One region of the Mesorhizobium sp. M8A.F.Ca.ET.208.01.1.1 genome, then DNA from elsewhere that is predicted to be linked to it. Evidence: riboswitches for the same ligand, from Rfam matches in the RefSeq annotation. Region 1 holds a riboswitch; each other region holds the start of a gene.
The links. Region 1 has a riboswitch for thiamine pyrophosphate ahead of thiC (phosphomethylpyrimidine synthase ThiC). Riboswitches for the same ligand answer to the same signal wherever they lie in the genome.

Region 1 (7,361 bases):
GTGGAAGAAGCTTTGCGCGAGGCCACAGAAAAATTGGAAATCGCTGGAGAGCGAGCGAGACGCTTCGAATTCGAAAAAGCCGTCCTCGACCGGCTGCGCACGACGCTGGTCGCTGCGCGCTCGACGGCACGCGATCTTTATCTGAAGCCGGTCATGTCCGAGCTGCGACCGCTGCTTGGATTGCTATTCGATGACATCTCCATAGTGTTCGACGAGAACACACTGTTGCCACAGACCGTTCGCCGCAATGGTCAGGATGAGGATGTCGATAGGTTGAGTGGCGGCATGCGAGAACAGCTTTCGGTTCTGACACGTCTGGCCTTCGCCCGTTTGCTTGCCCGCGACGGCCGACCCACACCGGTTATCCTGGATGACGCTTTGGTTTATTCCGATGACGACCGCATCGAGCGCATGTTCGACGCTTTGCATCGTCAATCACACGATCAGCAGATTCTCGTTTTCTCCTGCCGCCAACGCGCGTTTGCAAAACTCGGCGGTAACATTTTGCAGATGAGCGACTGGCAACCGGGTCGGTCATAAGCGGAGATCGCGCAGCCTCAGCTAGGGCGACGGCAGATCGTATCGTGTTACGATTGCAATGCCGTTTTCGATCTCGATTTCGATAACTTCATTAATCAGGAATTCCTCTGGGCCAAGATCCTCGAGGAGAGCATCGAAGAGCTCTCTCTGTTTTTCAGGCCCGACCTGAGGGACGACGATAATCAGGCCGGCGTGAACCGGTTCTTTGGCATAGAGCTTCCTGAAGTCCTTAGCATTGTTGGTGACGAAGGTGAAATCCTCATCGATAATGAGCGGCATGAGGTCCCAGTCGGTTTCGCCGCTTAGCCCAAGCCAGTTGACGTGGTTTGCTTCATGTCCGCGTTCTTGGGCTACCGCAACCAGAGACGTGTGCAGGCACTCATCGATCAGAAACCTCACGAGGTCACACGCGTCTCGACCTGGCCGACGGACCTGGGTCGCCCTTCAAAACCACGCGCTTCGACGACTTTATTTTCACGCCCTGCTCGACCAGCTTCTTAGGCCGCCCACGAACCGGGTGCGCGGCGACCCACATTCTGGCGAGCTCAATCACGCGCGGCGTTAGCTTCGGATATCCCTCCAGAACCTCCGCTTCATCTGCGCCCTGCGCTAGCATCGTCGTGATCATACGAACAGGGATGCGGGTTCCTTTGAAGACAGGCTCTCCGCCCATCACCCCTTTAACGCGGCCGATGGCGGCCTCCGCTTCATCAAGATCCACGATGCGCGCTTTGAGCTGTTTACGTGCCTCGGCGACGTCGACGATCAGCAGGTCGTCGGCCCTTACGGTCTTGGCCCTTGGGGCAGCTTTGATTTCCTCGAACAGGCGGTAGCGACGATCAGCGGGCAATGTCGCACCCACGCCATACCAAAGCTTGAGCCGCAGCAAATCCTCGCCGGTCAATGCCCGTCGGACGACCCCACCGATGCGCCGAGCAGTGCTTGGCACAGTATCGACAATGCGTTTGTCGATCGCATTGTGCACGGCCTTGATTCCTATCCCGCTGACGGCGGCTGCCTCTGCGGGGGTGTAGATGCGAGCAAGTGTGCCCATTATTCTTCTCCTTATAAAGAATAATATAGGCCGTTTGACCCCCTCCGTAAAGGCACGCGTCTTTGGAATCACGGCGGTTAGCAAAGGCGGTGGTGAGCCGAGAGGCCTCACAAACCCTTGGGGCTCGAGATGGCAGACTCGGCGCAGTATAATTGCGCTAACTATCGAATTTGCAGTTGGCGACAAACGACACACGAGTTCGTCGCGGACTTTTAACTCTGCGAAGGCGCGTCTTCGAGCGCTTTGAAACCCTACACCCATCTGCAGGCCATCTGTATCAAGCTTTGGACCAAAACCGTTTCCATCGCTCACGAGCGTTCTCTCTGGGGGTCTCAAGTGGGGCTTGCCCATGGCCACGAATTTTTGGGCGACAGCGGTGCAGAGGCCGCATACCGCTGCCTGCTTGACGTCGCTGACCGTGTCCATGTCCGAAATTTGCCTACAAATTTCGGACGCCCTTGGGCGCGCTAGATTCGCTATGGAAAGCTGGAAGCACTCGCAAGCCCGGTGGCCACAGCGTCTGCAGCGCCAAGCTATTCCTCCGTATCCAAACCCGCATCCTCATGGCCACTAGCCAACTCTGGCATAATTTCACCAGCAAGCAGCTCATCTCTGCTCAGCAGCCCGGCATCCTCGAGCGCCTCGCAGTCCGGGAGATCGCGAAGCGTGTCGAGGCCGAACTCGAGCAGGACGCTTTTGTCGTCACATAGGTGTAGGGAGCGCCGGGCGTCGGACTGCGCGGGTTCGACGCGATCAGGCCGGTGCCGCAGATGGCCGATCAGGTCGCGACTGATTACTTCCCGAAAACCGACGACAATTCGGCGCGGGTAATCGGCTGGAAGTGCCGATGCACATCAGCATCAGCACGTCCGACCACGTCAGGTCCACGGCACGCCCGCTGCTTCCGCAGGCGCGGATGGCATCGGCATAGGCCGGCCGTGTCAGGTGCTTCCAGCCGCCGGCGACAGCGACGAGGTCATAGGGCCGTCCGCGCAGCTCTCGGATGTCGTCGATGAGAAGGTCACGGGCGAGCTCGCGGGAGAGACTGCACCGCAAGCGCGTCCCGCGCGCGCGAACTGCTCGATCAACTGATCTCAGACGACGACGAATCTCGTCCAGATTCCAAAAGCGGTGGCCGCAGCGGCGCTTTGCGGGCTCGCGTTACCACAGATCGCAGAACTGTGATCTCGCCTTGTGCCCGAGACCGCAATCTGGGCTCGCGACGAAGCATATCGCTTGCGATCATCAAAGGACGCGTCGACGCCGTCGGTTGCCTTTTCCACCGCCGCCTCACACATCGTGTTGGGGCTGAAGAGCTACCTGCAAATCCTCGCAACGGGCGCGGCCGCATCCTTGATTTTACAAATTGACACGTCTTGGTTTTTAGAAAATGCCACGTGCGATGATGGCGCCAAAAAAAAATGTCACGCGAGATGATCATGCCTGAGGTAAATGGTCCGCCAAAGTTGGGAAAGGTATACCGGTTGAATGGTGGATAGGTACGCCGGATAAAAAGGGCTTCGGGTTCCGGAAGACGAACTAATCGACGGATAGGCGCTGCTCGTGAGGGAAACTGCATGCGCATTACGGTTATGACCATCCAGGGATGTCGGATATGATCTTGAATAGTGACATTGCAGGCCAAAGAGCGGCCGAGAAGCTAGCAGAGGGCCTGAAATCGCAGGGCAAGCAGCAATACGAAGAAAGGTCGAGGGAACGCGAACGAGATGTGTCTCGTTAGGTCGCACGTTGCACCAGGGGTGCGTCGGAAGGCACTCCGCCGTGTCCTGAAGAGGTAGCCTGCACTTGAGAATAGCCACGGTGGTACCTTATTTTCGGCTGTGAAGCACACGAGACCCGCGACGTGAGACCCAGTTGCTCAATACCCAGTTGCTGGGTGAGCGTGCATGACTGCCAACGGAAGGTCTTGCACGCACCCTCGCGATCTTGAGCAATGGTCGCCATGACTTTCTTCTTGCAGGCTTTTGAGTGGCCCAGCCTGCAATCACCAGACCCCACCGACTCTAAAGAGCGTGGCAGACGGGATAGTCGAGGTTGCCCGGCACAATTACGCTCAAGGCTTGCGCCGCCCAGAGGACACGCTGAAAAGGCAGCATGGGCGCGCAAGCACGCCATTCACGAGAGGTTCGACATGAAGACTATGCAAGAAAAAGACATTCCGGCATTCGTGCAAGCAGTTGTGGAGGCCGGCTGCAACATTTGCGCGATTGGCAACTTGGGATATGTCTTTGGCGATGCTGATTTGACGCCGGCGCAACGGAGGTCCGTCGAGCCACAGCTGCGCAGGATTGCTGAGATCTACGGCGAACGCGATCATCTCATGGACGAGATAGCTGTATATCTGCGGTCGATCGGACGCCATGTCGAGGTTGAGCCGAAGACAGGTGTTTCCTGATGGCCGCGATCGATCGCGTTCCGTAGTCGCCATTTCTATTGGGTAACGAGCAGCCGTCTTCCAACCTCTGAAACAAAAAAGAGGTGACCCCCAAAGGCCGCTCTCGAGACCGCAAGTCTGAGCCGCTAACGCATTGCGATAACCAGGCTGTCCGAACTGGGCGTCGATGCCTTCCTCGACCAGGTCGCGGTAGGCGGCGATCTCATCTACCGCATGCATAGCCAAGCCAGAGAAGTTTTCGGCAGCGGAATTCTCGGTCGCTTCCCCTTTTATGACTAGAGGGTGCGGCCGATCCGGCCGCGACGATCTCGCAGGGATTGCCATATACGGCAACACGAACACCGGCGGATCAATACTCGGATAATGGCGGCCGGCTATGTAGCGATCGATCGCGCACCAACATATCAATGCAATAGCTTAGTTGCTTTCAAAGGCGGGTCTCTACGAACTGCAAGCAAGCTAAACGATTGCGTCAACTCTTCCTCGCAGAGCGAAAACTCCGCGCCCACGCGATTTCTCTGCTGGAACAGCGGCACATCCTCAGCGCCAGGACACGGCCGCCGCCGTCGGGTTTTACGAAGCCGGTGATTGCATAAGTTGCCCGCAAGATATCATTGGTATCGGGAACGCCGCCGATGCCGCATCCTGAATAGAGCGGCCGCTTGCACCTGCCAGCCCGACGACCAGATCATATCTGCAACTCCATCTACCTGGACGTGGTGCAAATCACCTCGCTGAAGCCGCAAATCGTCGCCTTCGACCAGGATAACCACATCCGTGACCGCCTGAGCTACTCGGTCGATCTCGACGCACATGGCCGATACAGTTTTTCCATCCTTCACGAAGCGAATGAGACTTTGGCCATTCCAGCCCTGGTCTACGGGGCGTGACTTGTCCCCGATGCATGCGCGAGCTCTCCGCTCGGCCGGCCGCCGGACGTCGCCACCGGCCGAAGGCGCCCGAAGGCGCCCGAAGGCGCTTGACAAAGCAGCACCGGCCCATTCAACTTGAGGCATTCACCAGGGGAGTCCCGGTAAGGGGCTGAGATACTGCTGGCTTTCGCGGCGCAGTGACCCGTTGAACCTGATCCAGTTCATACTGGCGTAGGGACGGTGCAAGCGCTTTGCGGGAGTTTACGCCCGAGGTCCTGCTGCAGCAGGTCTACAGAAGCGTCTTTTCATCCTTCCGGCACAGAACTGGGTCTCCAATGCATGAGCAAAGGAGCCTCACGATGAATGCCCTCACCCCCGCCGTGTCGACGGGACCACTGCCCGCCTCGCGGAAAATCCACAAGCCCGGCGTCCTCTACCCGCAGATCAGGGTGCCGATGCGCGAGATTTCCGTCCATCCGACGGCCGGCGAACCGCCCGTCACCGTCTACGATCCGTCCGGCCCCTACACCGATCCATCAGTCCAAACCAGCATCGAAAAAGGCCTTGCCCGGCTTCGCCACGAATGGGTCACGGCGCGTTGCGATGTCGAAGCCTATGACGGCCGCCACGTCCGGCCGGAAGACAATGGATTCGCCACCGGCGAGCGCCTGACACCGGAATTTCCGATACGCAATCGGCCGCTCAAGGCCAAGCAGGGCAAGGCGGTGACCCAACTTGCCTATGCGCGCGCCGGCATCATCACGCCAGAAATGGAGTTCGTAGCCATCCGCGAGAATCTCGGCCGCGAGGTGATGCGCGGCAAGCTGCAACGCGACGGCGAAGCCTTCGGCGCGGCGATCCCAGATTTCGTCACACCCGAATTCGTGCGCGACGAGGTGGCGCGCGGACGCGCAATCATTCCCGCCAACATCAATCATCCCGAGAGCGAACCGATGATCATCGGGCGAAATTTCCTGGTGAAGATCAACGCCAACATCGGTAACTCGGCTGTCACATCGTCGATGGCCGAAGAGGTCGAAAAGATGGTGTGGGCGATCCGCTGGGGCGCCGATACGGTGATGGACCTGTCGACCGGCCGCAACATCCACAACATCCGCGACTGGATCGTGCGCAATGCACCGGTGCCGATCGGCACGGTGCCGCTCTATCAGGCGCTCGAAAAGGTCGGCGGCATCGCCGAGGACCTCAACTGGGAGGTCTATCGCGACACGCTGATCGAGCAGGCCGAGCAAGGCGTCGACTATTTCACCATCCACGCCGGCGTGCGGCTGCACTACATACCGCTGACCGTCGACCGGGTCACGGGCATCGTCTCGCGCGGCGGCTCGATCATGGCCAAATGGTGCCTGCACCATCACCGGGAGAGCTTCCTCTACGAGCATTTCGAGGAGATCTGCGACATCGCCAGAGCCTATGACGTTTCCTTCTCGCTCGGCGACGGCCTTCGTCCCGGTTCAATCGCCGATGCGAACGACGCGGCGCAATTCGCCGAACTGGAAACACTTGGAGAACTCACCAAGATTGCCTGGGCAAAGGACTGCCAGGTGATGATCGAAGGCCCGGGCCATGTCCCCATGCACAAGATCAGGCAGAACATGGACAAGCAGCTCGCAGTGTGCGGTGAGGCGCCGTTCTACACGTTGGGGCCGCTGACGACCGACATCGCGCCGGGCTATGACCACATCACCTCAGGGATAGGTGCCGCCATGATAGGCTGGTTCGGCACCGCAATGCTTTGCTACGTCACGCCGAAAGAGCATCTCGGCCTTCCCGACCGCAACGACGTCAAGATTGGGGTGATCACTTACAAGATAGCCGCCCATGCAGCCGATCTGGCGAAGGGCCATCCGGCAGCGAAAACCAGGGATGATGCCCTTTCGCGCGCGCGCTTCGAGTTCCGCTGGGAGGACCAGTTCAACCTGTCGCTCGACCCCGAAACCGCACGGTCCTTCCACGACCAGACCTTGCCCAAGGAGGCGCACAAGCTGGCACATTTCTGTTCGATGTGCGGGCCGAAATTCTGCTCCATGCGCATTTCCCACGACATCCGTGCCGAGGCTCAGAAGGAAGGCATGGCGGCAATGGCGGCAAAATACCGGGAGGGCGGCGATCTCTACATGCCGGCGGACGAGACTGGCGTACCGGTCGTGCCGGAGGCTCCCAAACCATCATGAGGGTGCTCGTCAAAGGGGCCGGCGTTGCCGGCCTCACCGTCGCTTTCGAACTCGCCGCCCGCGGCGCGACGGTCACAGTCGCCGAGATGCGGCATGGCCTTGGCGGCAACGCGTCGTGGTTCGCCGGCGGCATGCTGGCGCCATGGTGCGAGCGCGAAAGCGCGGAGCAGCCGGTGCTGGATCTCGGACGCGACGCTGCCGACTGGTGGGATGCGGTGCTGTCGGGTCAGGTGACACGGGCCGGGACATTGGTCGTGGCCGCGCCGCGTGATGCCGGTGAGCTT
Region 2 (7,361 bases), on a different contig from region 1:
AGCCGGTGCTGCTCCTGTCGAGATCGCCGCTTGGCGCGGAGGCGTCGAGTGCGTGGGCGCAGGGCGGGCTGGCCGCCAGCCTGGGCGGCGATGATGAACCGGCGCTCCATCTTGCCGACACGCTCGCCGCAGGGGACGGCCTTTGCGATGCGGATACAGCAAGGCGCATCGTGTACGCCGCGCCCGCGGCGATCGAGGATCTGACGCGCCTTGGGGCTCGCTTCGATCGCACATCTGCAGGAGTTCTGCGTCTCGGGCTGGAAGCCGCGCATAGCAGGCGGCGCATCGTTCATGCCGGAGGTGACGGCAGCGGAAGGGAGGTGATGCGCGCCCTGATCGCGGCCGTGCGCTCCACGCCTTCGGTTCTTGTCGTGGAAGGAGTCGAAGCACGCCGGCTGGCCGTCGAGGACGGCAGAATCGCCGGTGTTGTGGCGAGCGGTCCGACAGGTCCGGTGTTCTTTGCCACGGGACGGGCCGTTCTCGCCACGGGCGGCATCGGCGGCCTGTTCCGCGACTCAACCAACCCACTGGGCAGCTGCGGACAGGGTCTGGCGCTTGCGGCGCGCGCGGGTGCCGTCCTTGCCGATCTGGAGTTCATTCAGTTCCACCCGACCGCGCTTGACGGGCCCGGCCGTCCGATGCCGCTCATCAGCGAGGCGGTTCGCGGAGAAGGTGCAACAATCGTCGACGAAACAGGGCGGCGCTTCCTCGATGGCCTGCTCGGGGCGGAACTCGCACCGCGCGACATCGTCGCGCGCGCCGTCTGGCGACATCTTGCCGACGGCCATCGCGTCTTCCTCGACGTCCGCGAGAAGCCAGGCACGATGTTCGCGCAGCAATTTCTGACAATCGCATCAGCCTGCGGCAAGGCCGGCATCGATCCGGCGCGAGACCTCATTCCCATCCGGCCGGCCCAGCATTACCACATGGGTGGTGTCGCCGTGGATCTGGCCGGGCGAACATCGGTTCCTGGACTTTGGGCATGCGGCGAAGTCGCGTCGACCGGGCTGCACGGCGCCAACCGGCTCGCCAGCAACTCGCTGACCGAGGCCGTCGTTTGCGCGCGCTGGGTTGCCGAAAGCGTCGCTGGTGCACCGGACGGCGGTGGGAAGCCAGCGATGGCAGCTAACCTGCCCGCGCCGGATCCGAGGCCTGTGCGCCCTCTCCTGTCACATGCCCTTGGCGTCACGCGGGATGGCGAAGGTTTGAAAGAGGCTGCGCGCGCCTTGTTGCTGCTGTTGCATCGGCACGACACAGCGTCCGATCCCGCCGCCGTAGGGCTGATGATCGCGGTTGCCGCCTTGCTGCGCCGCGAAAGCCGTGGCGCTCACTACCGGAACGACTTTCCCCATCAAGCGGCCGTCGCCCGCCGCTCCGAAATCAGGCTCGACGCGGCCATGTTTGCGGCGCGGGAACTCGGCAACTCTCCAATGCTCGAAAGCGTCGCTTGATGAACCTATCCCCCCTTCCAACGATCATGCTCGAGCCTCTGGTGCGGGCAGCTCTGCTCGAGGACCTTGGCAAGGCCGGTGATTTGACCACTGATGCCATCGTACCGAAGGACCATCATGCGACAACGGTGCTGACTGCGCGCGAGGCCGGAACTATAGCCGGTCTCGACCTGGCGATGCTCGCTTTCAGGTTGATCGACCAGGATGTCGAGATGACAGTGGAGCGAGCGGACGGCAGCAACATCGCGCAAGGTGAGACCATCGCATCGGTCAGCGGTCCGGCCCGGGCCATACTCACCGCGGAACGGACGGCGCTCAATTTTCTGTGCCATCTGAGCGGTATCGCCACCGCGACGGCATTGATCGTCGCGGCGGTCCGCGGCCACGGCGCAAGAATCGTCTGCACGCGCAAGACGACGCCTGGATTGCGAGCGGTCGAAAAATATGCCGTGCGCGCCGGTGGCGGCTCCAATCATCGTTTCGGTCTCGACGACGCCATCCTGATTAAGGACAACCACATCGCCATCGCTGGCGGAATTCGCATGGCAATCGAGCGCGCGCGATGCAGCGTCGGCCACCTAGTCAAGATCGAAGTCGAGGTCGATACGCTAGCCCAGTTAGAAGAGGCTATGGCCCTCGCCCCAGACGCCGTCCTGCTCGACAACATGTCTGTCGACGAATTGCGCCAAGCAGTGGCGATGGTTGCCGGCCAGGCGATTACCGAGGCGTCGGGCAGGATAACGCCGGCGACGGCTCCAGCCGTCTCCGCGACCGGTGTCGACCTGATCTCCATCGGCTGGTTGACCCACAGCGCGCCAATCCTCGATATCGGGCTCGACTCCGCGAAATTTGTCCGTCGGGCCTGACAATCGGCGGTCGACCGGACGCTTTTTCGACCCAGCCCGCCAAGTTCAAAGGTGCCTAGGTCGCCCAATGCAAGGGGAACAGGATGGAAATGCACGCAGCGATTTCGGAAAAACCATGCGTGAAGCTCAATCCTTCGACGGCCACCGGATGTGGACCGTGGAAGCTGCTCGGGCGCTGCATGACGCGCCTTTCAACGACCTGCTGTTTCAAGCGCAAACCGTTCACCGCCGGAATTTCGATCCCAACAGGCGGCGGCGGGCGCTGGTCTCAGCGGCGGCGCCCTCGTCGTCGGAATCTAGCGGGGTAACCCGGCCACCCAGAGGATGGCGGGACGATTCATCCATGATGATAGGAAACAGGACCATTGCGAAAACTAGTCGCTGGCAAGCTGCACGGCATCTACGTCACCGAAGCGAACCTCAACTACCATGGATCGATAACGCTGGACCCTGACCACTGCGAAGCAGCCGGGATCCTGCCGATGGAATTTGTGGAGATTTGGAACAAGAATTCCGGTGCGCGGATTTCGACCTATGTCATTTTCGGCGAGCGCGGCTCACGATGCTGCATCCTCAATGGTGCGGCTGCCCGCACCTGCCAGCCAGACGACCAGATCATTGTTTGCAACTCCATATACCTGGACGAAGCGAATATCACCTCGTTGAAGCCGCGGATCATCACCTTCGACCAGGACAATCACATACTCGATCGCCTGAGCTACTCCGTCGATCTTGACGCACATGGGCGTTACAGTTTCTCGATCCTTGACGAGGCGAATGAGCCTTTGGCCATTCCTGCGCTGGTCTCCGGCGCGTGACTTCCTCTCGAGATTTGCCCGTGCTTTGCGCGGGGTTTCATTAGTCGCCGATCACCGCCGCAGGTGGAAATGCGCTTGACAAAGCAGTGTCGGCTCGGTCAATTCGAAAACATTCACCAGGGGAGTCCCGGCAAGGGGCTGAGATACTGCTGGCTATCGCGGCGCAGTGACCCGTTGAACCTGATCCAGTTCATACTGGCGTAGGGACGGTGCAAGCGCTTTGCGGGAGTTTACGCCCGAAGACCTGTTTTCAAGCAGGTCGACCAAAGCGTCTTTTCATCCTTCCGGCACAGAACTGGGTCTCCAATGCATGAGCAAAGGAGCCTCAAGATGAATGCCCTAACCCCAGCCGTCTCAACGGGACCGCTGCCTGCCTCACGGAAAATCCACAAGCCCGGCGTCCTCCATCCGCACATCAAAGTGCCGATGCGCGAAATCTCCGTCCATCCGACAGCGGGCGAGCCGCCCATCACCGTCTACGATCCGTCCGGCCCCTATACCGACCAGACTGTCGAAACCAGCATCGAAAAGGGCCTCGCCCGGCCTCGCCACGAATGGATCACGGCGCGGGGCGATGTCGAAGCCTATGACGGCCGCCATGTGCGGCCGGAAGACAATGGCTTCGTCACGGGTGAGCGCCTGACGCCGGAATTTCCCATTCGCAACCGGCCGCTAAGGGCCAGGGCCGGCAAGGCGGTGACACAGCTTGCCTATGCGCGCGCCGGCATCATCACGCCCGAGATGGAGTTCGTCGCCATCCGCGAAAACCTCGGCCGGGAAATCGCCCGCGGCAAGCTGCAACGCGACGGTGAAAGCTTCGGCGCGGCTATTCCCGATTTCGTCACGCCGGAATTCGTACGCGACGAGGTGGCGCACGGGCGGGCGATCATTCCAGCCAACATCAACCACCCAGAGAGCGAACCGATGATCATCGGGCGCAATTTCCTCGTCAAGATCAACGCCAATATCGGCAATTCCGCTGTCACTTCCTCGATGGCCGAAGAGGTCGAAAAAATGGTCTGGGCGATCCGCTGGGGCGCCGATACGGTGATGGACCTGTCGACCGGCCGCAACATCCACAACATTCGCGACTGGATCCTGCGCAATTCACCGGTGCCGATCGGCACGGTGCCGCTTTACCAGGCGCTCGAGAAGGTCGGCGGCATCGCCGAGGACCTGACCTGGGAGGTGTACCGCGACACGCTGATCGAGCAGGCCGAACAAGGCGTCGACTATTTCACCATCCATGCCGGTGTGCGGCTGCATTACATCCCGCTGACCGTCGACCGGGTCACGGGCATCGTCTCGCGCGGTGGCTCGATCATGGCCAAATGGTGCCTGCACCATCACCGGGAAAGCTTCCTCTATGAGCATTTCGAGGAGATCTGCGACATCTGCCGCGCCTATGACGTATCCTTCTCGCTCGGCGACGGCCTTCGTCCGGGCTCGATCGCCGATGCCAATGATGCGGCGCAATTCGCCGAGCTGGAAACGCTCGGCGAATTGACGCAGATCGCCTGGGCCAAGGATTGCCAGGTGATGATCGAAGGTCCCGGCCATGTGCCGATGCACAAGATCAAGGAGAATATGGACAAGCAGCTCGCTGTCTGCGGCGAGGCGCCCTTCTATACGCTTGGACCACTGACGACCGACATTGCGCCGGGCTATGACCATATCACCTCAGGCATTGGTGCTGCCATGATCGGCTGGTTCGGCACCGCCATGCTCTGCTATGTCACGCCCAAGGAGCATCTCGGCCTTCCCGATCGCAACGACGTCAAGATTGGCGTGATCACCTACAAAATCGCCGCCCATGCCGCCGATCTGGCGAAGGGCCATCCGGCAGCGAAAGTCAGGGATGATGCCCTTTCCCGCGCGCGCTTCGAGTTCCGCTGGGAAGACCAGTTCAACCTGTCGCTCGACCCCGAAACCGCGCGGTCCTTCCACGACCAGACCTTGCCCAAGGAGGCGCACAAGCTGGCGCATTTCTGCTCGATGTGCGGGCCGAAATTCTGCTCCATGCGTATCTCCCACGACATCCGCGCCGAAGCCCAGAAGGAAGGCATGGCGGCGATGGCGGCGAAATACCGCGAGGGCGGCGATCTCTACATGCCGGCTGACGAGACCGGCGTAGCGCTCATGCCAGAGGCGCCGGAGCCATCATGAGGGTGTTGGTCAAAGGGGCCGGCGTCGCCGGCCTCACCGCCGCCTTCGAACTCGCCGCCCGCGGCGCGACGGTCACAGTCGCTGAGATCCGGCAGACCCTTGGCGGCAATGCCTCGTGGTTCGCCGGCGGCATGCTGGCGCCATGGTGCGAGCGTGAAAGCGCCGAGCAGCCGGTGCTGGATCTCGGACGCGTCGCCGCCGACTGGTGGGATGCGGCACTGCCGGATCAGGTGACACGGGCCGGAACACTGGTCGTGGCCATGCCGCGAGATGCCGGTGAGCTTGACCGGTTCGCCAGTCGCACGTGGGGGCATCGGCGTGTCGACGGAGATGAAATCGCGTTCCTGGAGCCCGACCTTGCCGGCCGCTTTCGCCGCGGGCTGCTGTTCCCCGACGAAGCCCATCTCGACCCGCGCCGGGCGATGGCGGCACTCCATGACAGGTTGTCGGCCATGGGTGTCGAATTCCAGTTCGATGTCGATATCAGGCGGATTTCCGGTTTCGATCGTTGGATCGACTGCACGGGAATGGCAGCAGCCGATGACAGGCTGCGCGGCGTTCGCGGCGAAATGCTGATCCTGCGCGCGCCTGATATCTCGCTGTCTCGCCCGGTCAGGCTGCTGCATCCGCGCTTTCCACTCTATGCGGTGCCGCGCGCCGACCACCGTTTCATGATCGGCGCGACAATGGTTGAAAGCCAGTCCGCCGGTCCGGTGACGGCACGTTCGATGATGGAGCTGCTGAGTGCCGCCTATGCCCTCCACCCGGCCTTTGGCGAGGCCGAGATCGTCGAAACCGGTGTCGGCGTTCGTCCGGCCTTTGCCGACAATCTGCCGCGGGTCGAAACGAACGGCGGGATCATCGCGATCAACGGGCTTTATCGACACGGTTTTCTCCTCGCCCCCGCCATGGCGCGCCAGGCCGCCGACCTGGTTTTCAGCCAGGACAGAACCAAGGAGCTTGCTCATGAAACTGACCGTCAACGGCGAAGCGCGTGAGGTTGCCACCGCCACCACGCTAGCCGAATTGCTTGCCGCGCTCGACTATGAGGGCGACTGGCTCGCCACCGCCGTCAACAGCGACCTGGTGCACAAAGCCAGCCGGACGGCGTTCTGCTTGAACGAAGGCGACCGGATTGAAATCCTCTCGCCCATGCAGGGAGGCTAGCATGTTCGACCTTCTGGGGACGACGCTTCAATCCCGCCTGCTGCTCGGCACGGCTCAATATCCTTCGCCGGCCGTCCTTGCCGATGCAGTCAGGGCGTCGGGCACGTCGGTGGTGACCGTCTCTTTGCGGCGTGAGATGGCGGGCGGCAGGGCCGGCGAAAAATTCTGGTCGCTGATCCGCTCGCTCGGCACGAGAATCCTGCCCAACACGGCCGGCTGCCACTCCGTCAAGGAAGCGGTCACCACCGCGAACATGGCGCGCGAGGTCTTCGGCACGACCTGGATCAAACTCGAAGTGATCGGCAACCACGACACGCTGCAGCCGGACGTGTTCGGCCTGGTCGAAGCCGCCCGTATCCTGTGCGAGGACGGCTTTGCGGTATTCCCCTATACCACCGACGATCTCGTCGTCGCCGAGCGGCTGCTGGAAGCGGGCTGCAAGGTCCTGATGCCGTGGTGCGCACCGATCGGTTCCGCCTTGGGACCGGTCAACATGACGGCGCTGCGCTCGATTCGCGGACATTTCCCAGGCGTCCCCCTGATCGTGGATGCGGGGCTGGGACGGCCGTCGCACGCTGCCACCGTCATGGAACTCGGCTTTGACGCCGTGCTGCTGAATACGGCGGTCGCCAGGGCGGCCGATCCCGTCGGCATGGCGCGTGCTTTCGGCAAGGCGGTCGAGGCCGGTCGTGAGGCTTTCAGCTCAGGAATGCTCGAACCGCGCGACGTCGCCGTGCCATCGACGCCGACGATCGGCAGGGCCGTTTTTTCATGAAGCTCGATCCCTTCTACCTGATCGTCGACAGCGCTGCCTGGATCGAGCGGCTGGTGCCGCTCGGCGTCAATCTGGTTCAGCTTCGCATAAAGACCATGGATGAGGCCGGATTACGCGC
Region 3 (7,361 bases), on a different contig from region 1:
CCGTATCGAACCAGCGTCCGGCGCCAATTCGCCGGTCAGCATCTTCAGAAGCGTCGTCTTGCCGGCGCCGTTCGGTCCGACGAGGCCGACGCGGTCACCGCGCTGGATGCGGGTCGAGAACCCCTTGACGACGGTGAGGTCGCCAAAGCTCTTCTCTATGTTTTTCGCCTCGATCACCAGCTTGCCGGATTCGGCCGCGTCGCTGGCCACCATTGTCGCGGTGCCCTCGGCGCCGCGATGGCCGCGAAAGCGCTGGCGCATGGTCTGCAGTTCGCCGAGACGTCGCATGTTGCGCTTGCGCCGTGCCGTCACGCCGTAGCGCAGCCAGTGCTCCTCGCGCACGATCTGGCGGCCGAGCTTGTGCTGCTCGCGCTCTTCCTCCTCCAGCACGAGGTCGCGCCATTCCTCGAAATGGCCAAAGCCCTTGTCCAACCGGCGGGTCTGGCCACGGTCGAGCCAGACGGTGGCACGCGACACACGCTCGAGGAAGCGGCGGTCGTGCGAGATCACGATGAGCGCCGAGGAAGTCCGGACGAGTTCCTCTTCCAGCCATTCGATCACCGACAGATCAAGATGATTAGTCGGCTCATCAAGGAGCAGGATGTCGGGCTCCGGCGCCATGACGCGGGCAAGGGCGGCGCGCCTGGCCTCGCCGCCGGACAGGTCTGCCGGCCGCTCCTCGCCCGACAGGCCGAGATGCTCCATCAGATAGCTGGCGCGGTAGGGATCGTCGGCCGGGCCGAGCCCGGCCTCGACATAGGCCCGCACATTGGCAAAGCCGTCCATGTCGGGCATTTGCGGCAGATAGCGGACAGTCGCCGAAGGCTGGCGGAACACCTCGCCGTCCTGCGGTTCGATCAGGCCGGCGGCGATCTTGAGCAGCGTCGACTTGCCGGACCCGTTGCGGCCGACCAGCGCGATCTTGTCGCCGGCCGACGCGGTCAGGGCGGCGCCATCGAGCAGCGGCGTGCCGCCAAAAGTCAGTCTTATCCCGTCGAGATTGAGAAGGGGCGGGGCCATGTCAGCTTTCGGGCAATGGATAGGGATGGGCGAGCAGCAGCGCGCGGCCGTGGCCGAGCGCGATGTCGAGGCGGCCCTTGACCTCGTTGGAAATGGTCAGCGACGATCCGAAAGCCACCTCGACCTTGTCGAGCGGCCATTTGGCGCCGGTGACGGTCAGGCCGGAGAGTTCGGAAAAGCCGAGAATAGAAAATAGCGTGCCGTCGGTATAATCGAAGCTGGCCCTGCTGTTGAGCAAGGGGACACCCTCCTGGGCGCCGCTGGTCAAAAGCACATCCGTTCCGGCCTCGGCCAGCCGCAGGCCAAGCGCCAGATGCAGAAAGGCGTGATCGGCGCGCTTGCCGCCGAAGGCGCCCGCCAGCACAAGGCGGGTCGCTCCACGCTCCAGTGCGGCCGCGATTGCCAGTTCGCCGTCGGTCTTGTCCTTTTCCGTCGGGAAGGTTTGCTGGGGCACGGCGGCGAGATGGGCGGGCAGATCGGCCGGAACCGAATCGAAATCACCGACCCACAATTCCGGCACGAGGCCCAGCATCCGCGCATGACCGATGCCGGCGTCGGCGGCGATCACGCGCGAGCCTTCGACCTGGCGGTCGAGCCGGGGCGTGCGGAGGAGATCGCCGCCAAGCAGGATGGTGAATGTGCTCATATCCCGTCGCCTTACCAGCCCGTCACGGGAAACGGAAGGCGGCAAACTCCCACTTGCGTGTCCCACCCGCCGGGCCTATGTGTCGAAACGCTCTAACGGGGTGCCGGACGCGAATATCGCGGGCCGGCTGAGAGGCAGTCTCGCCAACCCGCTGAACCTGATCCGGTTTGTACCGGCGGAGGGATTAGACGTTTCGGACAGTCCGACGCCTCAATTCCTTTCAACGCAAACGAAGGAGGCGCCGATGCGCACGTTTTTATATTCTCTCATCGCAGCCACGGCGGTGACGCTGTCCGGGCCGGCCTTGGCCAAGGACAAGCTCACGGTCTACACCTATGAGAGCTTCACCGCCGACTGGGGTCCAGGCCCCGTGGTGAAGAAGGAATTCGAGGCCGAATGCGGCTGCGATGTCGAGTTCGTCTCGGTCGCCGACGGCGTGGCGCTGCTCAACCGCGTCAAGCTGGAAGGCGCTTCGACCAAGGCCGACATCGTGCTCGGCCTCGACACCAATCTCACCGCCGATGCCAAGGCCTCCGGCCTGTTCGCGCCGCATGGCGCGGTGAGCGATGTCAACGTGCCGGGCGGCTGGAGCGACGATACTTTTGTTCCCTTCGACTACGGCTATTTCGCCGTCGTCTACGATACGCAAAAGCTGAAGTCGCCGCCGAAAAGCTTGAAGGAGCTGGTCGAGGGCAGCGCCGACGACAAGATCGTCATCCAGGACCCGCGCACCTCGACGCCCGGTCTCGGCCTGCTGCTCTGGGTGAAGTCGGTCTATGGCGATAAGGCGCCGGAGGCCTGGGCCAAGCTCAAGACCAAGGTGCTGACCGTGACGCCGGGCTGGAGCGAGGCCTATGGCCTGTTCACCAAGGGCGAGGCGCCGATGGTGCTTTCCTACACCACCTCCCCGGCCTACCACATGGTCGCCGAGAACACCGAGCGTTACCAGGCGGCGTCTTTCGAAGAGGGCGAGTATCTGCAGATCGAGGTCGCCGGCATCACCACGACCGGAGCCAAGAACCCGCTGGCGGAAAAATTCATGGCCTTCATGACCGGACCGAAATTCCAGGACGCCATCCCCGAGACCAACTGGATGTTCCCGGCCGGCAAGACCGACAAGCCGCTCAACCCGGCCTTCGACAAACTGGTCAAGCCGACCAAGACCCTGCTGTTCAGTCCGGAGGAGGTCGCGGCCAACCGCAAGGCCTGGGTGGATGAATGGCTGGCGGTGATGAGCAAGTAGTTGGCTGTATGATCCGAAGATGAATGCTTTACGGCGCCCCCCTCTGTCCTGCCGGACATCTCCCCCGCTTGGGGGGAGATTGGCTGTCATCGGCGATTTCGCCAATCGCCAACATTGCAGGAATGAGCTGGGCGCCGGAGCTGCTAATCTCCCCCCTCGTGGGGGAGATGTCCGGCAGGACAGAGGGGGGCGCGAAGGAACGCGACGCACGTTAAAGGCCTTTCGTGCAACCCGCGTCTGATCCCCGCATTACCGCCGGCAGCGTAGCGCTGGCGGCGATCGCGCTCTTGATCGGCGGCGCGTTTGCCGGGCTGCTTGTCGAAGGCGCACACGATCTCTCCGGCGCCTGGGCGGCCTTCGACCCTTATCTGTTGCGCGTCGTGCGCTTCACACTCTGGCAGGCGGCCCTGTCAACGCTGCTCTCCGTCGGGCCGGCCCTGTTCGTGGCGCGGGCGCTGTCGCGGCATCCACGGTTCTTCGGCCGCGCCTTCATTCTGCAGCTCTTCGCCGTGCCGTTGGCGCTGCCGGCGATCGTCGCGGCGCTCGGCATTCTGGCGCTTTATGGCCGTGCCGGCTATTTCGCCGGCCTGTTCAACTGGGTTGGCGGCCAGGGCTGGCCGGGCATCTACGGCCTCTCCGGCATTCTCGTCGCCCATGTCTTCTTCAACCTGCCGCTGGCCACCCGCCTGTTCCTCGAGGCGCTGCAGACCATCCCCTCCGACCAGTGGCGGCTGGCGAGCCAGCTCGGCATGGCGGCGCGGCCGGCGTTCCGGTTGATCGAATGGCCAACACTGCGCGCCGCCATGCCCGGCGTCGCCGGGCTCGTCTTCATGCTCTGCATCACATCCTTCACCATCGTGCTGACGCTTGGCGGCGGGCCGGCCGCGACGACGCTCGAAGTCGGCATCTATCAGGCCTTGCGCTTCGATTTCGATCCCGCGAGGGCTGTCGCGCTGACATTGCTGCAGATCGCCTTGACCTTCATCGTGGTGCTGGCGCTGACGCGGCTCGGCGCCAATGTCGTCGGCGACACCAACCTGCCGGTCGCGCCGCGCCGCTATCTCTCCGTCAACGGCACCGAAGCCACACTGAATGCCTTGCTCATCGGATTGGCGCTGCTGTTCGTAGCGGGACCGATGGCGGCGACCGTGATCGCCGGATTGAGCGCCGATCTCGACCGGCTGGCCGGCGAGACCGCTGTCCGGCAGGCGACACTCACCAGCGCCGTGCTCGGCTTCCTTTCGGCGCTGCTTTCGGTGATGCTCTCGTTGGCATTGACAATGGCGCTGCGGGCGCTGGCATCGAACCGCCGCTCCGGCCCAATGACACTGCTCGAACACGCCACCGATACCGGCGCCGGCTTTGTGCTGGTCGTGCCGCCGATCGTCGTCGGCGCCGGTTGGTTCCTTCTGTTGCGCCACGTCGGCGACGTCTTTGCCATCGCCCCGCTCATGGTCGTCACCGTCAACGCTGTCATGGCGATGCCTTTCGCGCTGCGCGCCATCCGCCCCGCCTATGATGCGGCAAGCGAGCGCCACGAACGGCTCTGCGCACAGCTCGGCATTTCCGGCTGGGCAAGGCTGAAGCTGGTCGACTGGCCGTCGCTGCGGCGGCCGCTCGCCACCGCCTTCGCGTTCGCCATGGCGCTGTCGCTTGGCGATCTCGGCGTCATCGCCCTGTTCGGCAGTGATTTCGTACAGACCTTGCCCTACCTTCTCCTGGCGCGCATGGGCAGCTACCGCACCCAGGACGCCGCCGGCCTGGCGTTGTTGCTGGGCCTTGTCTGCCTGGTACTGGTGCTGGCAGCGGACCGGCTGGGAAAGGGGATGGCCCGCGATGTCTGACGGTGCGGCTGACGCCAATGGGGTTCCGGTGCGGCTGGACAAGGTCTCGTTCAGTTATCGCGAGGCATTGTTCGCTTTCGATGTCGAGTTCACCGCGACGCAAATCACTGCCATCATGGGGCCAAGCGGTTCGGGAAAGTCGACGCTGCTCAATCTGGTGGCCGGATTCGAGATGCCGAGATCCGGCCGCGTGCTGATCGGCGGGGGCGATGTCAGTGGTGAGCCGCCGGCCGTGCGTCCGGTGTCGATGGTGTTTCAGGAGAACAATCTTTTCGCGCATCTTTCCGTCGAGCAGAATGTCGGGCTCGGCCGTTCGCCATCGTTGCGGCTGACCGATACCGACCACGCCGATATCGCGGGCGCCCTTGCGCGCACCGGTCTTGCCGGCAAGGAGAAGCGGCTGCCGCGCGAACTTTCGGGCGGTGAGCGCCAGCGCGTCGCCCTGGCTCGCGTGCTGGTGCGTGACCGCCCGGTGCTGCTGCTCGACGAACCCTTCGCCTCGCTTGGGCCCGCCTTGCGCGACGACATGCTCGACCTGGTTGCTGGCCTTCATGCCGAGCGTGGCATGACGGTGCTGTTCGTCACGCACCAGCCGCAGGATGCCCGCCGCATCGGCCAGAAGGTGGTGTTTCTGGACAATGGCGCCGTCGCCGCCACAGGCACGGCGGACGATTTCTTTGCCGGGGCTGGTCCAGAGGCGTTCCGGCGCTATATCGGTGCGGGTGCCGGGGATGCCTTATCACGAGATATTGCCCGGAAGCGGACATAATTTACGCTCAAACCGGCCCGAGGCGATGTGGCGCTTGCTTGCCATGACTGGAGTAGTGTGGCTAGGTCCGCTCGATACCGTCCGGCACAGGCCGTGATTTGCCTACAGCATCTGCTGCCCGCCCCGAGGGGCGCGTGACGGACGCTGTAGCAGTTTGTTTTGCGCATGGCATGATCATGCGCAAGGACCTGAAAGGAAGCCATTCTGGCGATCGGCGTTGACAGGCTACGAATGAACCCGCTGGCGCGCTTCCTGGCGCTGGCTGGCTTTGCCGTGGCGCTGGCGAGCTGCCAGATGTTCACGCCTCCGGAGGTCCAGGAATCCGGCTTCCAGCCTTCCGACAAGCCGATCACGGTGGACAATGTCGCCGCCAACAACAAGCTAGCCGAACTCGCCAAGGCGCAGCATCCGCGCATCCTGGCGACCTATGGTGGCGAATATTCCGATCCCAAGCTCGAGCGCATGGTCGCCAAGGTGGTCGGCAATTTGACCGTGGTGTCGGCCAACCCGACCCAGACCTATCGCATCACCATCCTCAATTCGCCCAACGTCAACGCCTTCGCGCTGCCGGGCGGCTATCTCTACATAACGCGCGGCCTCTTGGCGCTGGCCAATGATTCGTCCGAGCTCGCCGCCGTCATCGCGCATGAAATGGGACACGTCACCGCCAATCATGGCCTGCAGCGCCAGCAGTTGGAGGCCGAGGAAGGCCTTGCGACCAAGGTCGTCTCGGATGTGCTCGGCGACAGCCCGACCGCCAAGGCAGCACTGATCCGCGGCAAGCTCAGGTTGGCGCAGTTCTCGCGCAACCAGGAACTGGAGGCGGACGCCATCGGCATCAAGTCGATCGGCGAAGCCGGCTACGATCCCTATGCCGCCGGCCGGTTCCTGCAGTCGATGTCGGCCTACACCGATTTCCGCTCGATCAGCGGCGCCACCGACGCCAGCCTCGACTTCCTTGCCACCCATCCCAACACGCCACAGCGCATCGATCTGGCACAGCGCCACGCCCGCCAGTTCGGCGCGCCCGGCTTCGGCACGCGCGACCGCGATTCCTTCCTCGCCGGCATAGACGGCCTGCTTTACGGCGACACGCCGGAAGAAGGCTATGTGCGCGGCGAGACCTTCCTGCATCCGGGCCTCGGCGTGTCGTTCACGGTGCCGGACGGTTTCATCATCGACAATTCGGCGGCAGCGGTGACGGCGACCGGTCCTGGCGACATAGCGATCCGCTTCGATGGCGTTTCGATCGACAAGAACCGCGCCTTGACCGACTATATCAGAAGCGGCTGGGTGGCTGGCCTCGACGACAGCACTGTCAAGCAGGAAACCATCAACGGCAATGAGGCGGCGACCGCGCATGCCGGCGCCGAAGGCTGGCAGTTCGATATCGCGGTGATCCGCGCCGGCGGCCAGGTTTACCGATTGCTGACCGCGGCGCCCTCGGCCAGCACCTCGCTGGAAACGGTGGCGCGCTCGGTCAGCGGCTCCTTCCGCATTCTCAGTCCCGCCGAAAAGGCGGCCCTGAAGCCACTGCATATCCGTGTGCTTACGGTACAGCCGGGACAGACCATGGGCTCGCTTGCCGCGCAGATGGTGGGCGTCGACCGCAAGCTCGACCTGTTCCGCGTGCTCAACGCGTTGTCGCCGGGGGCCGCGGTTTCGGCCGGCGACAAGGTCAAGATCGTCACCGACAAGTAGCGCCCATTGCGCGAATCAGGCGGCGGTCGCCATGAATTCGGGATTCTGCTTCACCAGCGCGACCTTGAGCTTTTCCATCGCGCGGGCCTCGATCTGGCGGACGCGTTCCTTGGAAATGCCGAGCGTCTCGCCGAGTGC
Region 4 (7,361 bases), on a different contig from region 1:
CGATATCTGCCGGTCGCCGCCAGCAGCCGGACTCGGCATCCACGCATCTGAGGTGCCCCCCGTTCTTTAGGGGGCGCCTTTCACCGGTATTGCCGAATGGCCGCTCGTCCGACTGGACGAAGCAGGCGACAATGCCCATTTATAAGACTATCCAAATTTGTTGTCGCGCAATTCCCCGGAGAAAGCCGCCACAGTTTTCCCGGAATTGCCTTTTGAGGAGACGTTACATGACGACTTCGAGCGAACGTGCAGTGCTTGCCGGCGGCTGTTTCTGGGGCATGCAGGATTTGATCCGGCGCATGCCGGGCGTCCTCGCCACGCGTGTCGGCTACAGCGGCGGCGACGTGCCGAATGCCACTTATCGCAATCATGGCACCCATGCCGAAGCCATCGAGATCAGCTTCGATCCGGCGAAAATTAGCTTCCGCCAGCTTCTGGAATTCTTCTTCCAGATCCACGATCCGACGACGCGCAACCGCCAGGGCAACGATGTCGGCATGAGCTATCGCTCGGCAATCTACTACACCAGTGAGGAGCAGAAGCGTGTGGCGGAGGACACCATCGCCGATGTCGATGCCTCTGGCCTGTGGCCCGGCAAGGTTGTCACCGAGCTCGCTCCAGCCGGAGCGTTCTGGGAGGCCGAGCCCGAGCACCAGGATTATCTGGAGAAGTATCCGAACGGCTACACCTGCCATTTCGTCAGGCCGGGTTGGAAACTGCCGGTTCGTGAAAAGGCCGTTTCATAAGGCTCGCTGATCAGTCTTTGCGGCAGTGGGTTTAAGCGCCCGCCGATTGCCGCGAGGCCATATCAATAGCGGCTGTCAGCCCCGCCCGGCGGTTGACAGTCCGCGGCGCTGCTGACCAACTGCGCGGGTTGATTGATTTCAGGGGGAGCATGAGGAAACTCTACGAAAAACCTGTGTTGGTGAAGCGGGAAAGGCTCTCAAGTGTCGCCGCGGCAGGACCGCTTTCTCCCAAACCAGGCTGACGGCTCGGCCGGCCTTTTGGTCCTGACCGGACGGGTCCGTGACGGTGCTCGGATTGCCGGGCGATGTCTTGCCCCGCCGGATTTGAAAAGATGATTTCTTTCGAGCCTGTGGCCGGCGCCCGGCAGCTCAATGCAGTTTTCATCCTGGATGTTTCTGCTTACACCGGGCCTCTGCTTTCCGGTTGGATCGAGGCGGGAAACCGTATTGGCGCGATCATCGTGCCTGGCTTTCAGCGCCCATCCAGAGGCTTCAGCATTGGCAATTTTCGACGCCGGCTGAGGCGCCAGCTTCTGCTCAGGCGCTATCTCGGCAACACGCCGGTAAAGTTGATCGAATTCGGCCGGCCTTACGACTGGGATGAGCTTGGCCGGCAATTGCCTGACATCGCCGCGGATGTACTGATCTGCTACGCTTTCCCGACCTTGATCCCACAACAACTGCTCGGCCTCTTTCCCAAGGGCGGGCTTAATTTTCATCCGGCGCTGCTGCCCAACTACCGGGGTCCGCATCCTCTCCATCGCCTGGCCGCGGACGGCCAGCATGCCGTTCATGGCGGCGTGACATTGCACAAGATGTCCGCCAATTTCGATGACGGCGACATCCTCGGACAGGTGCCGTTCTCGGAAGCGCACTGGGCAACGCGGCGGGATGTGGCCGACAGCGTGGCGACCGCGATGCGCGCGTTGGTGCGCGAGGTGGCGCCAGCCTATTGCAAGGATTTGGTGTCCGGGACGCGGCAGCCAACTGGTGATTTCGTCTGGGCGCGACTTGAGCGGAACCACATGGCGATTTCATCCGACATGTCGATCGAGCACGTTGCCCGATTGTGGCACGTCCTGGGCGGCAATCCCGGTATCTATCTGGACGTTGCCGGCCGCGAAGTTCGGTTGGCCTTTCAGATCGCGCGACTGGGCCCGCCAACTGGAAAAGGTCCGGTCAGGCGATGGGGGAGGGTGGAGTTCGATCTTGCCAATGGCCGGGTTCGATACCTCACTTATGGCCGCCTGCTCAAACGGCTGATGAAAATGCACACCGCATTCGCACGGCCAAAAGCCGGAAAACCGTGCCCCGAAATAAGAGTGTTTGGCAAAGTGATCAGCGAATCGGCGCCAGAGGTACCGCCAGCCGGTCGTGGCGGATAGTGAAACCAATGCGCATGGAAAGCGCGGAACTTGCATCCGCGCTTTCCCTGCTGCGAAAACTACGTACCGCAGTTCTTGTCGTTCACGGTCGGCGCGGTCGCCCTGCCATTGGCATCCGTCTGCGCGCTGGTCGGGCAATTCTGGTCCGCGTTGGAATTCATTCCGCCCGGCGTGATGGTCGGGCTGTTGGTTGCACCCGGATCGAGCCAAATTCCCGGGCGCCGGCACCCGGTTGTGCCCGCGCTGGCGCAATGCTTTTGGCGCAGCTTGCTGAAAAAACAGCTTCCCCAACCGATCGAATGGTGCTTTAACGCCGCCATCCACAGGGGTGCTCCGTACGGTCGGGGCTGAGACGGGGGCGGCAAGCCCACAGACCCTAGAAGCTGATCTGGGTAATACCAGCGGAGCGAGGCGGGCGATGTTTTCAGGCGCACAGGTTTCCCTATATCCCATGGCCGACGATTTTGTCGGCGTCATCCTGGGTGCGCTCGGCGCGCTCGATCCGTATCGCGACAAGCTCAGGATCGAGACCGACGACATCTCGACCTTGCTGGTCGGGCCCCCCGAGGTGCTATTCCCGGCGCTGCGCGACCTTTTCGTGGCTGCGTCTGGCAGCGGTAAGCATTGCGTGCTGTCGGCGACCATTTCGCGTGGTTGCCCAGGTGAGCCAGACGATCCGATCTGCCGCTCCGACACGTTTGGCGGCCCTGCCGGGCCACTCGGCCCGCGCAAGCAAGCCGCCATTTCCGCCGTGCGCGGCGCGCCCGCCACTGGGCAGCCAGCGGCGGCGCAGTTCTCGCTCTATGTGATGGGCACGGACGACCACATGGACGAGATCTATGGCTGCATCGATTTCCTGAAGCAGTCCGGCGTCTACGATCGCTCCAAGAATTTCTGCACCAAGCTGCGCGGCGATGCCGGCGCGATCTTCTCGGCGCTCGACGAAGCCTTCTGCCGCTTCGGACCAGGCGCCGGCCACGTAACCCTCGACGTCACGGTTTCGGCCAACAGTCCCACTGCCGTTTGAACCGTTCGCGCCGACGCGCGCCGTCAAGGTCATCCTCTCGTGGCTTCATCGTCGTTCAACCCGCGTCAACTCACGGGCTTCCTCGCCCAGGCGGCGCCGGCCGTGATATCGATCGGCCTGGTGCTCGTGGCGTGGGAACTCTACGCAAACCATTCCGGCATCAAGCCGACGGTTCTGCCGGCACCCTCGCGCGTCTTCGAACAGGCGATGCTCAATCGTGACGCGCTGCTCGACAACGCCATTCCCACCATCCGCGCCACGCTGATCGGTTTTGCCTGCTCGCTCAGCGCCGCCTTCGCGCTGTCGATGCTGGTCGACTTCTTCCAGCCTTTGCGGCGCGCGCTGTTTCCTGTCTTCATAGTCAGCCAGACCTTGCCGCTGGTCGCCATCGCGCCATTGGTGGTGCTGTGGTTCGGCTTCGGGCTGACGCCCAAGATCATGCTGGTGGCACTGGTCACCTTCTTCCCGATGCTGGTGGCCCTGGTGCAGGGCTACGAGGCTACCGAGGTCGAGATCGGGCAGATGCTGAGCGCCATGGGAGCAGGGCGCTGGCGGGTCTTCATCCTGGCACGGTTGCCTTCGGCGCTGCCTTATTTCTTCGCTGGCCTCAGGATCTCCATCACCTATGCCGTCGTCGGCGCCATCTTCGCCGAATATGCGGGCGCGGCCAAAGGGCTGGGCATCTACATGCTCAACGCCAAAAACAATTTCCGTCCCGACCTGGTGCTCGCCGCCGTCGGCGTCAGCGCCGCCCTTACCCTCGTCCTGTTCGGGCTGACGGTGGTGCTGCAACGACTTGCCATGCCCTGGGAAAGAGCCGCTGGCAGGCAAGCCGCCCGAAAAGGCCCGCAAGCATGAGCCGGCTCGAATTGCGGCATATGCGCAAGGCCTTTGGCGGGCTCGAAGTGCTCGCCGACATTTCGCTGCGCGTGGATGCCGGCGAATTCGTCTCGATCCTTGGGCCTTCGGGTGCTGGCAAGTCGACGCTGTTCCAGCTTCTGACCGGCGCCGAGCATGGCGAGGGCGAGATGTTTTTCGACGGCGCGCCGCTCGACGATCATGGCAGGCATTTCGCCTTCATGCCGCAGCGGGACGCGCTGATGCCGTGGCGGCGCATCCTCGATAACACGACGCTCGGGCTCGAGGTGCAGGGCCTCGGCCGCAAGGCGGCGCGGACGCGTGTCGCGCCGCTGTTTGCCGAGTTTGGGCTTGCCGGCTTCGAGCGGCATTTTCCGGCGCAGCTTTCAGGCGGCATGCGGCAGCGCGCGGCACTGCTGCGCACTGTCGTGCAGGAACGCGACATGTTGCTGCTCGACGAGCCGTTCGGCGCGCTCGATGCACTGACGCGCGCGGCCATGCAGCGCTGGCTCGAACAGATGTGGCGGCACCATCGATGGACGGCGTTGCTGATCACCCATGACGTGCGCGAAGCCGTGTTCCTGTCAGACCGCATCTATGTGCTGTCGGCCCGGCCTGCCCGTGTCGTGCGCGAGATCCAGGTGCCACTGCCGCGCCCGCGCGATCCGACCAGCGCCGCCACACGGCAGGCCGGGGCACTCGAGGCCGAGATCCTCGACATTCTGCTCAACCTCCAGCCAACCAAAGGACATGACCATGACTGACTTGACGCGAAGGCAGGCTCTGCTGCTCACCCTTGCCGCTAGCGTACCGCTGGCCACCGGATCGAGCCGCTCCTTCGCGGCAACGCAAAAAGTCACTGTCGCGCTGGACTGGACGGTCAACACCAACCACATCGGGCTGTTCGTCGCGCGCGAAAAGGGTTTTTATCGCGAGGCCGGTCTGGAGGTCGATATCGTGCCTTACAGCGACACCGGCGCCGGCACGCTTGTCGCCAACCGCGTCGCCGATTTCGGCATCAACGGCACCATCAGCCTGTTCACCCAGAAGACCGCCGGCGCCGACTTGAAGGCCGTCTATGCCGTCGTGCAGTCCGAAACTGGTCGGCTGGTGTTCAATGCGGCGCGCAGCGAGATCAGGAGCCCGAAGGATCTGGATGGCCTGACCTATGGCGGTTTCGGCAGCGCCTGGGAAAACGCACTGATCTCGACCATCATCCGGCATGATGGCGGCAAGGGCGATTTCGAGACGGTGACGCTCGGCACTTCCGCCTATGAGGCGCTGGCCAACGGTTCGGTCGACTTCACGCTCGAAGTGTCGACCTGGGAGGGCGTCGAAGCCGAACTCAAGGGCGTCAAGCAACGCAGCTTCGTCTATGCCGACTATGGCGTCCCCGACGAGCACACGACGCTCATCTCTTCGAGCGAAGCGTTTCTCCAGGCAAATCCCCAACTGGCGTCGTCCTTCATCCAGGCAACGCGGCGCGGCTATCAGTTCGCGGTGGATCATCCAGAGGAAGCCGCGACGCTGCTGATCGCCGCCAACAAGGATGCCCTCACCAATCCGGCGTTGATCCAGGCTTCGCTGAAGGCACTGATCGACGGGCACTATCTGCGCGGGCAAGACGGCACCATCGGCATCATGGATCCCGCCAAGATGGAAGCGATCGGCTCCTACCTCCTCGCCGCGGGTATCCTGCATGATGCCGATGGCAAGGTTGTCGCGCAACGTCCGGATTTCGTGGGATATTTCAGCAATGGGTACCTCAGATAGGTGCCGACGCTGAGACTGCGAAAAGGTCGTATCGTCCGATGCTGGAGGCGAGGATGTCGCTAGGTCGCAGCCCGACAAAACCGCGGCTACGGCCTTCACCTTCGACCCGGTTTGATGCCGATCTGATCTTCTCGGTTAACGGCACGGCAATGGTTACGTGCAAAAGTCGCCCCCGAGGGATCATCGGGATGCTTGCCTTGCTCATGTCAAAAAGTGAAGCGCTTTCGCGTGCGCCAGACAAAAGGCTTTTGTCGGCGGCGCGCAAGCACGAGATCATGCTCGACTTGCGCGAAGGCTTCTTTCGCGCCTGTGCGCTGCTGTGCGCGGCGCTGTTCGTCTATCGCGGCGTCTATCAGCTTCTCGAGGATCCGACCCGGCTCAACACCGCGCTGGTGGCGATTTCCGAGATACTCACCTTCACCTGGCTGCTTCTGTCGCGGCGTCCGGTCACGCGTGACTGGAATCTGCTTACCGTCATCGTTTCGGTGACAGCCAGTTTTGGCGTTGCGTTGATCAGTCTCAAGCCAGGCATTGCGCTCATCCCTCTCTACGTCGCCGCGCCGTTACAGATCATCGCATTGTTGTTCGTTATCTGGGGCAAGATCTCGCTGGGGCGCTCTTTTGCGATCCTGCCGGCCAATCGCGGTGTGATGACGGGCGGTGCCTATCGGCTGGTGCGGCATCCGATCTATGCCGGCTACCTCGCCGGCCATGTGCTCTACCTCCTGTCGGCCTTTTCCTTCCACAATCTCGCTGTCTATGCGGTCATCACCTACATGCAGCTGTATCGAATCCTGCGCGAGGAGGCCTTGCTGGCCGCCGAGCCGGAGTATCGCGCTTACATGGAACATGTACACTATCGGCTGTTCTACCGGTTATTCTGAAGGCCAGGCTGTGAGGGTTGGCCAACAGGCTCCTCAGCGTCCAGTGGTCGGAGCTGCTCCCTAGGCGAGGGCGCTGTAGCTCGGCGCTTCGGTCGGCGGCAGCAACGGCGCGAATGCCGTGGCCAGCGCCAATATCGGAGATTCGGGCGGCATCAACGCCGGGCTCGGTGCCAATGCTGGTGGAACAGGCGGTATCAACGCGGGGCTTGGCGCCAATGTTGGCGGTACTAGTGGTGTCGGCGTCGGCGTCGGCGTGGGCATCGACAACGTAACCAATCCCAGCAACCCGTCGAACGTGGGCATATCGCCCAACCCTAGCCAGCTCAACGGTCCGCGTGCCGTGGCCCAGATGTCGAGCTCCCAGCTGAGGCGCATGAAGAAGCGCTGCGTCGACGTTCTCGGCAGCGAGGGGACTTATGACCGCGACCTGCGCCAGCTCTGCCTGCTGATCGCACGCCGCTGAGGTTGAAGGAGGCTGCGGAACCAGCCCTGAGGCTTTGACCGCACTCTCCTGGCCCCCGACCGGTCGGAAAGCCCGCCGTCCAGGCGGGCTTTCTGCTTTGCGGGCTGGATGCTCCGTAGCCGGGATGGCCCGGCGGAACGCCAGCTCCCCTAAAACGTTCATACCTTACAACATCTGAAATAGCGCGATGTTGAAACGGCGCGAAAGCGCGCATTTAGGAGCTGG

Region 2: it holds a riboswitch for thiamine pyrophosphate, as region 1 does, so the genes downstream of both, thiC (phosphomethylpyrimidine synthase ThiC) here and thiC (phosphomethylpyrimidine synthase ThiC) in region 1, are expected to answer to the same signal.
Region 3: it holds a riboswitch for thiamine pyrophosphate, as region 1 does, so the genes downstream of both, thiB (thiamine ABC transporter substrate binding subunit) here and thiC (phosphomethylpyrimidine synthase ThiC) in region 1, are expected to answer to the same signal.
Region 4: it holds a riboswitch for thiamine pyrophosphate, as region 1 does, so the genes downstream of both, EN851_RS00050 (YkoF family thiamine/hydroxymethylpyrimidine-binding protein) here and thiC (phosphomethylpyrimidine synthase ThiC) in region 1, are expected to answer to the same signal.

The regions. Positions count from the first base shown of each region.
Region 1 covers NZ_SRUT01000004.1:115,821-123,181, forward strand. The annotation lists gene EN851_RS20080 (ATP-binding protein) at 1-540, shown strand, start outside; gene EN851_RS20085 (DUF5615 family PIN-like protein) at 562-939, opposite strand; gene EN851_RS20090 (DUF433 domain-containing protein) at 944-1,594, opposite strand; partial or broken gene EN851_RS37260 (SMC-Scp complex subunit ScpB) at 2,128-2,650, opposite strand; gene EN851_RS37860 (hypothetical protein) at 3,549-4,010, shown strand; gene EN851_RS20105 (hypothetical protein) at 4,673-4,900, shown strand; TPP riboswitch at 5,022-5,138, shown strand; gene thiC (phosphomethylpyrimidine synthase ThiC) at 5,242-7,077, shown strand; gene thiO (glycine oxidase ThiO) at 7,074-7,361, shown strand, end outside.
Region 2 covers NZ_SRUT01000005.1:219,059-226,419, reverse strand. The annotation lists gene EN851_RS22970 (L-aspartate oxidase) at 1-1,451, shown strand, start outside; gene nadC (carboxylating nicotinate-nucleotide diphosphorylase) at 1,451-2,317, shown strand; partial or broken gene EN851_RS37290 (biotin synthase) at 2,466-2,567, shown strand; gene panD (aspartate 1-decarboxylase) at 2,683-3,135, shown strand; TPP riboswitch at 3,244-3,360, shown strand; gene thiC (phosphomethylpyrimidine synthase ThiC) at 3,466-5,301, shown strand; gene thiO (glycine oxidase ThiO) at 5,298-6,299, shown strand; gene thiS (sulfur carrier protein ThiS) at 6,268-6,468, shown strand; gene EN851_RS22935 (thiazole synthase) at 6,470-7,243, shown strand; gene EN851_RS22930 (thiamine phosphate synthase) at 7,240-7,361, shown strand, end outside.
Region 3 covers NZ_SRUT01000002.1:985,006-992,366, reverse strand. The annotation lists gene EN851_RS15370 (ABC-F family ATP-binding cassette domain-containing protein) at 1-1,020, opposite strand, end outside; gene EN851_RS15365 (thiamine diphosphokinase) at 1,022-1,666, opposite strand; TPP riboswitch at 1,753-1,867, shown strand; gene thiB (thiamine ABC transporter substrate binding subunit) at 1,911-2,909, shown strand; gene thiP (thiamine/thiamine pyrophosphate ABC transporter permease) at 3,134-4,753, shown strand; gene thiQ (thiamine ABC transporter ATP-binding protein) at 4,746-5,522, shown strand; gene EN851_RS15340 (M48 family metalloprotease) at 5,754-7,223, shown strand; gene EN851_RS15335 (RNA polymerase factor sigma-32) at 7,239-7,361, opposite strand, start outside.
Region 4 covers NZ_SRUT01000001.1:3,545-10,905, forward strand. The annotation lists gene EN851_RS00025 (glycosyltransferase family 39 protein) at 1-51, shown strand, start outside; gene msrA (peptide-methionine (S)-S-oxide reductase MsrA) at 228-746, shown strand; gene EN851_RS00040 (formyltransferase family protein) at 1,316-2,131, shown strand; gene EN851_RS36115 (hypothetical protein) at 2,162-2,482, shown strand; TPP riboswitch at 2,446-2,559, shown strand; gene EN851_RS00050 (YkoF family thiamine/hydroxymethylpyrimidine-binding protein) at 2,550-3,158, shown strand; gene EN851_RS00055 (ABC transporter permease) at 3,198-4,016, shown strand; gene EN851_RS00060 (ABC transporter ATP-binding protein) at 4,013-4,780, shown strand; gene EN851_RS00065 (ABC transporter substrate-binding protein) at 4,773-5,789, shown strand; gene EN851_RS00070 (isoprenylcysteine carboxylmethyltransferase family protein) at 5,993-6,673, shown strand; gene EN851_RS00075 (hypothetical protein) at 6,792-7,136, shown strand.